DNA from 4 places in the Citrobacter amalonaticus genome. Region 1 is predicted to be linked to each of the others. Evidence: predicted binding sites of a transcription regulator. Region 1 holds the regulator's gene; each other region holds the start of a gene.
The links. The regulator PhoB, encoded in region 1, activates phosphate uptake and scavenging genes when phosphate is short. The targets are predictions, from matches to a motif close to CTGTCATAAAACTGNCNNAT.

Region 1 (3,181 bases):
CATCCAGCGTGCCAATATAAATGTCACGCACGGCGTCACTTTTGCTGGCACCCACGGTAGTCAGGTGGCCGGTGGCGATAATCGGCAGGGCGAGATCGCCACGCAACGCGCAGGCGGCCTCGTATTGCTGCTGGTAATAGTCGGTGATGGCACCCAGTAAATGCTGTTGTTTTTCCTGGCCAGAGAGTCCCGCCTGGCTGCTGATAATGTCGCGTGGGCGTAAAAATGGCACCGGGCACAGCACCGCGCCGGGCTGACCATCGCGACGATGCAGGATCTGCGGCGCGTGACCGGCGCTGGCCACAACCGTGGTATTGAGAAACGCCAGAATCTCACGGGATTCATTCAGCGTGGCGACGGAATCATGATTTCCCGCTAATACCACCAGATGACAGCCCGTTTGCTGTAGGTTGACCACAAAACGGTTATAGAGCTCGCGGGCATAGCTTGGCGGTGAGCCGGTATCGAAGATATCGCCTGCCACGATGATCGCGTCCACCTGTTGCTCAACCGCTGTTTCCAGCAGCCAGTCAAGAAAGGCCTGATGTTCAGCGGCACGGCTTTTGCTGTAGAAATTTTGTCCCAGATGCCAGTCAGAGGTGTGAAGGATGCGCATAACGGTTCCATGGCAAAAAAGCATAAAGGGGATTATAACCATTCGGGGGCTGTAATATCTCGTTTCTCGGGTGTCATAAATCAACAACCTAAGGTTAACGTCAGCACGCATTTTCATAAATCTGTCATAAAACTGACGCATAATGGCGCCGCATTAAGACAGATGATGATAAGCAACTTATATAACAGGGCAAATCATGGCGAGACGTATTCTGGTCGTAGAAGATGAAGCTCCAATTCGCGAAATGGTCTGTTTCGTGCTTGAGCAAAATGGCTTTCAGCCCGTTGAAGCTGAAGATTATGACAGTGCGGTGAACCAGCTTAATGAACCCTGGCCGGATTTGATCCTCCTTGACTGGATGTTGCCTGGTGGTTCTGGTCTACAGTTTATTAAACACCTCAAGCGTGAAGCGATGACCCGGGATATTCCGGTCATGATGTTGACCGCCAGAGGGGAAGAAGAGGATCGCGTACGCGGCCTGGAAACCGGCGCGGACGACTACATTACCAAACCGTTCTCGCCGAAAGAGCTGGTTGCCCGCATCAAAGCGGTGATGCGTAGGATTTCGCCGATGGCGGTGGAAGAGGTCATTGAGATGCAGGGGCTAAGCCTGGATCCCACCTCGCACCGCGTGATGACCGGCGAAAACCCGCTCGATATGGGGCCGACGGAATTTAAACTCCTGCATTTCTTTATGACGCATCCCGAGCGGGTTTACAGCCGTGAGCAACTGCTGAATCACGTCTGGGGCACCAACGTCTACGTTGAGGATCGCACGGTTGATGTGCATATTCGCCGTCTGCGTAAGGCGCTGGAAGCCAGCGGCCACGATCGGATGGTGCAGACGGTTCGCGGGACAGGGTATCGTTTTTCGACCCGTTTTTGAAAGGCAAGAACAAGAGCCTGGCTCTGAAGGGAGAGTGACCCGTGCTGGAACGGCTGTCATGGAAAAGGTTGGTGCTGGAGCTGATACTTTGCTGTATCCCGACCTTGATCCTAAGTGCATTTTTGGGTTACCTGCCGTGGTTTTTACTGGCATCGGTAACAGGACTGCTTATCTGGCATTTCTGGAATTTATTACGCCTCTCATGGTGGCTGTGGGTCGACAGAAGCATGACGCCGCCGCCGGGACGAGGCAGTTGGGAACCGCTGCTGTATGGGTTGCATCAGATGCAACTGCGCAATAAAAAGCGTCGTCGTGAGCTGGGCAATCTGATTAAACGCTTTCGCAGCGGGGCGGAGTCGCTGCCCGATGCGGTGGTGTTGACCACCGAAGAGGGGGGGATCTTCTGGTGTAACGGTCTGGCGCAACAGGTGCTGGGCTTACGCTGGCCGGACGATAGCGGACAGAACATCCTGAACCTGCTGCGTTATCCGGAGTTTACGCAGTACCTCAAGTTGCGGGATTTCAGCCGACCGTTAAATCTGGTGCTTAATACCGGCCGACACCTGGAAATCCGCGTCATGCCGTATACCGATAAGCAACTGCTGATGGTGGCGCGCGACATGACCCAGATGCACCAGCTCGAAGGCGCGAGACGCAATTTCTTCGCCAACGTGAGCCACGAACTGCGTACCCCGCTCACGGTGTTGCAGGGCTATCTTGAAATGATGCACGAGCAAACGCTGGAAGGGGCAACGCGCGAAAAAGCGCTGTTAACGATGCGCGACCAGACCTCGCGCATGGAAGGACTGGTGAAACAGTTGCTCACGCTGTCGAAAATCGAAGCCGCCCCGACGCTTCTGCTCAATGAGCAGGTCGATGTCCCTATGATGCTGCGGATGGTTGAACGCGAGGCGCAGACGCTCAGTCAGCAGAAGCACACGTTCAGTTTTGAGGTGGATAACCAGCTGAAAGTACTGGGGAATGAAGAGCAACTGCGTAGCGCGATGTCCAACCTGGTGTATAACGCGGTGAACCATACCCCAGCGGGAACCCATATCACCGTCCGCTGGTATGCGGCGCCGCACGGCGCGGAGTTTAGCGTGGAGGATAACGGACCGGGCATTGCGCCGGAACATATCCCACGGTTAACAGAGCGATTTTATCGGGTGGATAAAGCGCGATCGCGGCAAACGGGCGGCAGTGGACTGGGACTGGCTATCGTTAAACACGCGCTGAATCATCACGAAAGTCGCCTGATGATCGACAGTCAACCGGGTAAAGGGACGCGCTTTAGTTTTGTGCTGCCGGAACGATTAATTGCCAAAAAAAGTGCTTAAAGTGCAATCGTAAGGTTTTCTTTCCATAAGCCAGCTAATGCTGGCTTATTTTCTTTGCGGCTAAGATAACTCTGCTGAATTTATCAACGTCTGGTTGTTTTTTGTTCGCATGATAAGCCATGACTTTTTCTTTAGTATGGTGTTTTACACTAGTGTGAGATTTGATATCGCTATAATCTTCCGGTTTTTGGATCCCTCCTTGCTTTAAAACGTTATAAGCGTTTAAATTGCGCCCCAGATGCTGTCAGACTGACTGTATTCAGGCGGTAAATCGAAAAACTATTCTTTGCTTTCCTGGTTATGGGATATATCCCTCTGGAATGGCTTAAAAAAACCGCTGTT
Region 2 (3,181 bases), 1.7 Mb from region 1:
GTGTTGTTTGCGCTTGTATGGATTGGATTATTACTCAGTGGGTATGGTGTGCTGATAGGCAGCCAGGAGAATGCCGCCGGGCTGGGGTTGCAATGCAAGTATCTTACCGCGCGAGGAACCGCCACCGCGCAATATGTTCATACCGATAGCGGTATCATCGGATTAACGGATTGTCCGATATTGCGTAAGAGTACCGTGGTCGTCGATAACGGTTAATATCCCGTCGTCATGATCCGTGCCTTGCGTATTGCTGAAGCAGAATGTCACAGGATTAAAGCGGCCGGCGAAAAAGCCGGCCGTTTCTTTATATCGACTGCATGACATCATCAGAACGGATAATCGTTGTAGCCCATCTGTTCAGAGATTTTACGCGCCGCGGTATGCAGCATCGAAACGTAGTCGTGCAGGTTTTCTTCGGAAAAACGCAGCGTTGGGAAGGAGATACTCAGACCCGCAATCACCACACCGAAACGATCGAATACCGGTACGCCAATGCAGCGTAAACCTTCTTCTTGTTCTTCGTTATCTTCGCCATAACCCTGTTCGCGGACTTTATCCAGCACCGGCAGCAATGCTTCCGTGGTGGTGATAGTGCGCCCGGTACTACGTTTATACTCAATGCCGTCCAGAATCTGCTTCACTTCGTCACGATCGCGCCAGGCCAGCAGCACTTTACCAATCGCGGTGCTGTAAAGCGGATTGCGGCGACCCACACGCGAATACATGCGCAGGTTGTACATCGAATCAATCTTATGAATGTAGACGATGCTGTCTTCGTCCAGCGCGCCAAGGTGCACCGTCTCTTTCGTCAGGCGAGAGAGTTCGCGCATCTGGATGTCCGCACTGCGGATAAGGTCAACATTCTGTAGCGCGCGAGCGCCAAGTTCAAACAGCTTCAGCGTCAGAGAATACTTCTCGGATTCACCTTCCTGTGACACATATCCCAGTGTTTTCATGGTCTGTAAAAAGCGATAAACGGTGCTTTTTGACATCATGACGCGTTGTGATAACTCGGTAATCCCTATTTCGCGCTCTTCACCCAGCGCCTGCAGAATGCCAAAGACTTTCAGCACGGAAGATACAGAATCAGGCTGTTTATCCAGATCTGCGTTAGCCATTTATCACCTCATTACGAGTGTTTTATAAAAATCAGAACGATTTTTTATTATAATTTCATGGCCAGGCGCCCGCAATCCATCTTTGCTTACTTCGTTACAAATCTGCGATATAAAGCCGGAATATCAATGCTAAAATCACTACCCTGATCATATTCTTCGCAGAAACTATCAATCACATGAATAAATCCCAGGCCGACGGCCTGCCGCTTCCGCAGCGATATGGTGCTATTTTAACCATCGTTATTGGTATTTCGATGGCCGTGCTGGACGGCGCCATTGCCAATGTGGCGCTCCCCACCATAGCCACTGACTTACACGCCTCCGCCGCCAGCTCAATATGGGTCGTCAACGCCTATCAGATCGCCATTGTCGTCTCGTTACTGTCGCTGTCATTTCTGGGCGATATGTTTGGCTATCGACGCATCTATAAATGCGGACTGGTGTTTTTTCTGCTGGCCTCATTGTTTTGCGCACTCGCGGACTCGCTACAAATGTTGACGATGGCGCGTGTCGTTCAGGGGTTCGGCGGCGCGGCGCTAATGAGCGTCAACACGGCGTTGATTCGTCTGATTTATCCTCAGCGCCATCTGGGTCGCGGGATGGGCATTAACTCCTTTATCGTCGCCGTCTCCGCGGCCGCAGGTCCAACCATCGCGGCCGCCATCCTCTCAATTGCCTCCTGGAAATGGCTGTTTCTGATCAATGTGCCGTTAGGGATTATTGCATTGATTCTGGCAATGCGCTTTCTGCCGCCTAATGGCTCACGCAGCAATAAAGCGCGTTTTGACATCCCCAGCGCCGTGATGAATGCGCTGACGTTTGGTCTGTTGATCACCGCACTGAGTGGTTTTGCACAGGGGCAGCCTCTGACGCTGATCGGTGCCGAAGTGGCGGCGATGATGGTGGTTGGCTATTTCTTTATCCGCCGTCAGCTTTCATTACCGGTGCCGTTATTGCCGGTCGACCTGCTGCGTATTCCTCTTTTTTCACTGTCGATAGGTACCTCAATCTGCTCTTTTTGCGCGCAGATGCTGGCGATGGTCTCTCTGCCCTTCTATCTGCAAACGGTACTGGGACGCAGTGAAGTGGAAACCGGTTTGCTGCTTACCCCCTGGCCGCTGGCAACAATGGTCATGGCGCCGCTGGCCGGGTATCTGATTGAACGCGTCCATGCCGGTTTGCTGGGCGCACTGGGCCTGCTGGTGATGGCAAGTGGCCTGTTTGCCCTGGTGTTACTTCCTGCCGTGCCGTCCGATCTGAATATCATCTGGCCGATGATTCTCTGCGGCGCCGGGTTTGGTTTATTTCAGTCGCCCAATAACCACACGATCATCACCTCAGCGCCTCGTGAACGCAGCGGCGGCGCCAGCGGCATGCTGGGAACCGCCCGTCTGTTGGGACAAAGTTCAGGCGCGGCGCTGGTCGCGCTGCTGTTGAACCAGTTCGGGGATAACGGCACGCATGTTTCTCTGCTGATGGCAGGGATTCTGGCGACCATTGCAGCGGTGGTGAGCGGTCTGCGCATCACACAGCCCCGGGCGCAGGCGTAAAAAAAGCGCGTCCATGGACGCGCTTTCTCTTCTTTCCGACAGGCTTACTTCAGGTATTCCCCACTGCGCAGCGCTTCGATACGTTTATCCAGCGGCGGGTGAGTCATAAACAGTTCGCTCAGCGATTTACCTTTACCATTGATGCAGAAGGCCATCATGCTGGATGCTTCTTGCGGTTCGTAGCTGGTTTTCAGACGCTGCAGCGCGGCAATCATCTTTTCACGACCGACCAGTTTAGCGGACCCCGCATCGGCGTGGAATTCACGGTGACGAGAGAACCACATGGTAATGATGCTCGCCAGAATACCGAAGACCAGTTCCAGTACCATTGCGACCGCAAAGTAGATCATTGGGTTGCCATTGCTGCCTTCGCCTTCATCACGGTTACCACCGAGAAAACCGGCGGCGATCTGCGCCAGAATACGCGAGATGAAGATAACAAAGGTGTTCACAACCCCCTGAATCAGCGTCATGGTAACCATGTCACCGTTCGCGATATGGCTAATTTCGTGA
Region 3 (3,181 bases), 2.1 Mb from region 1:
CCCGTCCAGGCCGTCGCGTTTCGCGTGATCGAACAGCACAATGCCGCGACTGACGTTACGACCGCTGGGATCGTCATCGCTTGCCACCAGTGGACGCACCCCGGAGTAGGCGCGCAGAATGCGCGTTTTCGCCATGATTGGCGCCAGCTTTTCACCTTCATGCAGCAGAATATCGACCTCATCGGCGGTGACGCGGTTGCTGTCGATATCATTGTAATCAATGTGGGTTGAGGTGGTGCCAATCAGCGAAATGGTATCGCCGGGTACCAGAATATCGGCGTCGGAAGGCTTGCGGCAGCGGTTAATCACGTGCTGGTTGATGCGATGGTCCATAATGAGCAGCGACCCTTTCGCCGGGAACATGCGGATACTCAAATCGGCGTATTCCGCGATCCGCTGTCCCCAGATCCCGGCGGCGTTAACCACCACCGGCGCATGCAGCGTTTGCGTTTCACCATTGAGATGGTTGCGCACATGGACGCCGCTGACGGTCGCGCCTTCACGGATCAACCCGGTCACTTCGTGGGCGGTCAGGATAATGGCGCCGTGCTCTTTCGCATCGAGCATGTTGGCTGCAGTCAGGCGGAACGGATCGACCGTTCCGTCCGGCACTTTGACCGCGCCGATCAGTTGTGGATTCACCGACGGTTCGATAATCCGCGCCTGTTGCGGATCGATCGCTTCTGCCCGAATGCCTGCTTCTTCGCAGGCACGGATAAAAGTGGCCTGAAAAGAAAGCTCATCCTCGGGCAGGGTAATAAACAGACCGTCCGTCGGCTCAACGCAGTGGCGGGCGATACGTTTCAGAATTTGGTTTTCGCTGATGCATTCACGGGCAGATTCCGCGTCAGTCACGGCATAACGCGCGCCGCTGTGCAGCAGTCCGTGGTTACGGCCGGTCGCACCGGTCGCAATATCGTGACGTTCGACTAAGATGACACGCAGACCGCGCAGCGCGCAGTCACGGGCAATCCCTGCGCCTGTGGCACCGCCCCCAATGATAATCACGTCACTTGTTTGCGAGTCGCGAGTTTTCATTGTTTTCCCTCACAGTTCGTTTTTTATCATTTAGCCACATAAAAAGCATGGTTTGTTTGATTTCGCGCATATTCGCTCATAATTCGAAAATGAAACGTGATTTCGTGCGCCTTTCTGAACATTTGTCATAAATCTGTAACAATATGTGCTGTAATTCACATTCCCGACATGTATCTTTGCATAACATCGCGACCACACTGGAAGCAGCGGGGTTGCGTGTACCACCTGCGGTGTTTACTACTTATAAAAGACGGGCCACGGAGGCTACATTATGTTGAGTATTTTTAAACCAGCGGCGCATAAAGCTCGCTTGCCTGCAGCGGAGATCGATCCGACATACCGTCGGCTTCGCTGGCAAATATTTTTGGGGATATTCTTTGGCTATGCCGCGTACTATCTGGTGCGCAAGAACTTTGCTCTGGCGATGCCGTATCTGGTTGAGCAGGGGTTTTCCCGAGGTGATTTAGGCTTTGCGCTGTCGGGGATCTCTATTGCCTACGGGTTTTCGAAATTCATCATGGGGTCGGTTTCGGATCGCTCGAATCCGCGCGTTTTCCTGCCGGCAGGTCTGATTCTGGCGGCGGCGGTGATGCTGTTCATGGGCTTTGTGCCGTGGGCGACATCGAGCATCGCCGTGATGTTTGTGCTGCTGTTCCTTTGTGGATGGTTCCAGGGAATGGGGTGGCCGCCGTGCGGACGTACCATGGTGCACTGGTGGTCGCAGAAAGAACGTGGCGGGATCGTATCCGTCTGGAACTGCGCGCATAACGTCGGTGGCGGGATCCCTCCGCTGTTGTTCCTGCTCGGGATGGCCTGGTTTAACGACTGGAAAGCGGCGCTGTATATGCCAGCGTTCGGCGCCATTCTGGTGGCGATTTTCGCTTTCGCGCTGATGCGTGATACCCCGCAATCCTGTGGTCTGCCGCCAATCGAAGAGTACAAAAACGACTACCCGGATGACTACAACGAAAAAGCGGAAGAAGAACTGACGGCGAAGCAGATCTTCATGCAATACATCCTGCCGAACAAATTGCTGTGGTACATCGCTATTGCGAACGTGTTCGTTTATCTGCTGCGCTATGGCATCCTCGACTGGTCTCCGACCTATCTGAAAGAAGTGAAGCACTTTGCGCTGGATAAGTCCTCCTGGGCCTATTTCCTCTATGAATATGCGGGGATCCCGGGGACGCTGCTGTGCGGCTGGATGTCGGACAAAGTGTTCCGTGGCAACCGTGGCGCGACCGGCGTGTTCTTTATGACGCTGGTGACAATTGCCACCATCGTTTACTGGATGAACCCGGCTGGTAACCCGACCGTCGATATGATTTGTATGATTGTGATCGGCTTCCTGATTTACGGTCCGGTGATGCTGATTGGTCTGCATGCGCTGGAACTGGCACCGAAAAAAGCCGCAGGGACGGCAGCGGGCTTTACCGGCCTGTTTGGCTACCTCGGCGGTTCCGTGGCGGCCAGCGCCATCGTCGGCTACACCGTGGACTTCTTCGGCTGGGACGGCGGCTTCATGGTGATGATCGGCGGCAGCATCCTGGCGGTGATTCTGTTGATTGTGGTGATGATCGGTGAGAAACGCCACCATGATGAGATGCAACTGAAACGCAACGGGGGCTAAGTGAATGAAGACAGCACTGAAAAACCTGAGTCTGACGCTGATGATGGCGGGCGCGGTAATGGGAAGTCATGCCCTGGCCGCCAGTAACACGGATAAAGTCGTGATTGCCCACCGTGGCGCGAGTGGCTATCTGCCGGAGCATACGCTGCCCGCGAAAGCGATGGCTTATGCGCAGGGGGCGGATTATCTGGAGCAGGATCTGGTGATGACCAAAGACGACCAACTGGTCGTCCTGCATGATCACTATCTGGATCGCGTGACGGATGTTGCTGAGCGTTTTCCGGATCGTGCGCGCAAAGACGGTCGCTACTACGCCATCGACTTTACGCTGGACGAAATCAAATCCCTGAAGTTTACCGAAGGGTTTGATCTGGAAAATGGCAAGAAGGTGCAAACCTATCCTGGCCGTTTCCCGATGGGTAAATCGGACTTCCGCGTGCATACCTTTGCCGAAGAGATCGAGTTTATTCAGGGGCTGAACCATTCCACCGGCAAGAACATCGGTATCTATCC
Region 4 (3,181 bases), 1.2 Mb from region 1:
TATTCCGTGCGATGTCGAAATCGCTTCTGAATTCCGCTACCGCAAATCAGCAGTACGCCGTAACAGCCTGATGATCACCCTGTCTCAGTCGGGCGAAACGGCGGATACGCTGGCAGGTCTGCGTTTGTCGAAAGAGCTGGGCTATCTGGGCTCACTCGCCATCTGTAACGTTCCGGGGTCTTCTCTGGTGCGTGAATCGGATCTGGCGATGATGACCAATGCCGGCACGGAAATCGGCGTGGCGTCGACGAAAGCGTTTACCACTCAGTTAACCGTTCTGCTGATGCTGGTGGCGAAACTGGCGCGTCTGAAAGGTCTGGACGCATCCATTGAGCATGACATCGTTCATGGCCTGCAGGCGCTGCCGAGCCGTATCGAGCAAATGCTCTCTCAGGACAAACGCATTGAAGCGTTGGCTGAAGATTTCTCTGACAAACACCATGCCCTGTTCCTGGGCCGTGGCGATCAGTATCCGATCGCTCTCGAAGGCGCGTTGAAGCTGAAAGAGATCTCCTACATCCATGCTGAAGCTTATGCGGCAGGTGAGCTGAAACACGGTCCGCTGGCGCTGATTGATGCCGATATGCCGGTTATCGTTGTTGCGCCAAACAACGAACTGTTGGAAAAACTGAAGTCCAACATTGAAGAAGTACGCGCCCGTGGCGGTCAGCTGTATGTCTTCGCCGATCAGGACGCTGGTTTTGCCAGCAGCGACAATATGCACATCATTGAGATGCCGCATGTGGAAGAGGTGATTGCACCGATCTTCTATACCGTGCCGCTGCAACTGCTGGCTTATCACGTGGCGCTGATTAAAGGCACCGACGTGGATCAGCCGCGTAACCTGGCAAAATCGGTTACCGTCGAGTAAAACGCTCATGCCCTGCGAAAGCGGGGCATTTTTTTCACCCCTGCGCTGTTTTTAATCAATTCTCTCGCCGTTTTAATGTGACAAATCGTCATCTTCAGCTACTTTTTTCAGTGTCACAAAAAGAAAATTTTCCTGAAAAGCTGTTGTCATATATTAAGTTAACTTAATGATAAACAGGAAAAAAATGGTTCTGATTTAACGGAAATTTTCATTGTCATAAAACTGTCATATTTCGTACATTTAACTGTCACCTGTTTGTCCTATTTTGCTCATCGTAGCCACTTAACAATGATTTACGAAAATCTTGCAGGAGACATTATGAAAGTTATGCGTACCACTGTCGCAACTGTTGTCGCCGCGACCTTATCTATGAGCGCTTTCTCTGCATTAGCAGCAGCAAGTCTGACAGGTGCAGGTGCAACTTTTCCTGCGCCGGTGTATGCCAAATGGGCTGATACTTATCAGAAAGAGACCGGTAGTAAAGTTAACTACCAGGGTATCGGCTCCTCCGGTGGTGTTAAACAAATTACAGCGAATACCGTTGATTTCGGTGCCTCTGATGCGCCGCTGTCTGACGAAAAACTGAATCAGGAAGGTTTGTTCCAGTTCCCGACCGTGATTGGCGGCGTGGTACTGGCGGTGAACATCCCAGGTCTGAAGTCTGGCGAACTGGTGCTGGATGGTAAAACGCTGGGTGACATCTACCTGGGTAAAATCAAGAAGTGGGATGATGAAGCCATCACCAAACTGAACCCAGGCGTGAAACTGCCTTCTCAGAATATCGCCGTTGTGCGTCGTGCTGATGGTTCTGGTACCTCCTTCGTCTTCACCAGCTATCTGGCGAAAGTGAACGAAGAGTGGAAAACCAAAGTGGGCGCTGGCTCTACCGTTAACTGGCCAACCGGTCTGGGCGGTAAAGGTAACGACGGTATCGCCGCATTCGTACAGCGTCTGCCGGGTTCCATCGGCTACGTTGAATATGCTTACGCTAAGCAGAACAACCTGGCCTACACCAAGCTGATTTCTGCTGACGGTAAACCGGTTAGTCCGACTGAAGAGAACTTCGCTAACGCCGCGAAAGGCGCTGACTGGAGTAAATCCTTCGCCCAGGATCTGACGAACCAGAAAGGTGATGATGCGTGGCCGATTACCTCCACCACCTTCATCCTGGTTCACAAAGAGCAGAAGAAACCTGAGCAGGGGGCTGAAGTGCTGAAATTCTTCGACTGGGCATACAAAAATGGCGGCAAACAGGCTAATGACCTGGATTACGCCAGTCTGCCGGACAGCGTGGTTGAGCAGATCCGTGCGGCATGGAAGACCAATGTGAAAGACAGCAGCGGTAAAGCGCTGTACTAAATACCCGTCATACTTCGAGCCGCAGCTGTGTTGGCTGCGTTTGTTCACCCCAGTCACATAGTGAATCTATGCTCCTGGGGATTCACAAGCTTGCCGCCTTGCTGCAACTCGAATTATTTAGGGTATGGCATTACGTTAGCCAGGAAGCGCGATAAAATGCGCGCTTCCTGGCCCAAACTTAAAGAGTGACTTATGGCTGCAACCAAGCCTGCTTTTAACCCACCGGGTAAAAAGGGTGACAAAATCTTCAGCGCGCTGGTAAAACTGGCTGCGCTGATTGTGCTATTGATGTTGGGTGGCATTATTGTCTCTCTGATCATCTCCTCCTGGCCCAGCATTGAGAAATTTGGTTTCTCCTTCCTGTGGACCAAAGACTGGGACGCGCCAAACGACATCTACGGAGCGCTGGTACCGATCTACGGTACGCTGGTCACCTCTTTTATCGCACTGCTGATCGCCGTTCCGGTGAGCTTCGGCATTGCCCTGTTTCTGACCGAACTCGCGCCTGGCTGGCTGCGTCGCCCGCTGGGGATCGCGATTGAACTGCTGGCGGCTATCCCGAGTATCGTCTACGGCATGTGGGGCCTGTTTATCTTTGCCCCGCTGTTTGCCACTTATTTCCAGGAACCGGTCGGGAATGTCCTTTCCAACATTCCGTTTGTTGGCGCACTGTTCTCCGGCCCGGCGTTTGGTATCGGTATTCTGGCGGCAGGCGTGATCCTCGCCATCATGATCATCCCTTACATTGCAGCCGTAATGCGTGATGTATTTGAACAGACGCCGGTGATGATGAAAGAGTCTGCCTACGGTATCGGCTGCACCACCTGGGAAGTGATCTGGCGCATCGTGTTGCCGTTCACCAAAAATGGGGTGATTGGCGGCATCATGCTGGGTCTGGGACGTGCACTGGGTGAAACGATGGCGGTGACCTTCATCATCGGCAACACCTAC

Region 2: kdgR (DNA-binding transcriptional regulator KdgR) is a predicted target of PhoB. The motif match lies at 1,210-1,229, and genes of this name have one in related genera.
Region 3: glpT (glycerol-3-phosphate transporter) is a predicted target of PhoB. The motif match lies at 1,161-1,180, and genes of this name have one in related genera.
Region 4: pstS (phosphate ABC transporter substrate-binding protein PstS) is a predicted target of PhoB. The motif match lies at 1,083-1,102, and genes of this name have one in related genera.

Annotation. Positions count from the first base shown of each region.
Region 1 is NZ_CP014015.2:3,080,644-3,083,824, forward strand. It holds gene sbcD (exonuclease subunit SbcD) at 1-616, opposite strand, end outside; gene phoB (phosphate response regulator transcription factor PhoB) at 813-1,502, shown strand; gene phoR (phosphate regulon sensor histidine kinase PhoR) at 1,544-2,839, shown strand.
Region 2 is NZ_CP014015.2:4,756,713-4,759,893, forward strand. It holds gene AL479_RS22965 (YobH family protein) at 1-216, shown strand, start outside; gene kdgR (DNA-binding transcriptional regulator KdgR) at 327-1,118, opposite strand; gene AL479_RS22975 (MFS transporter) at 1,295-2,668, shown strand; gene htpX (protease HtpX) at 2,713-3,181, opposite strand, start outside.
Region 3 is NZ_CP014015.2:283,821-287,001, reverse strand. It holds gene glpA (anaerobic glycerol-3-phosphate dehydrogenase subunit A) at 1-1,038, opposite strand, end outside; gene glpT (glycerol-3-phosphate transporter) at 1,310-2,668, shown strand; gene glpQ (glycerophosphodiester phosphodiesterase) at 2,673-3,181, shown strand, end outside.
Region 4 is NZ_CP014015.2:1,850,967-1,854,147, forward strand. It holds gene glmS (glutamine--fructose-6-phosphate transaminase (isomerizing)) at 1-871, shown strand, start outside; gene pstS (phosphate ABC transporter substrate-binding protein PstS) at 1,190-2,230, shown strand; gene pstC (phosphate ABC transporter permease PstC) at 2,423-3,181, shown strand, end outside.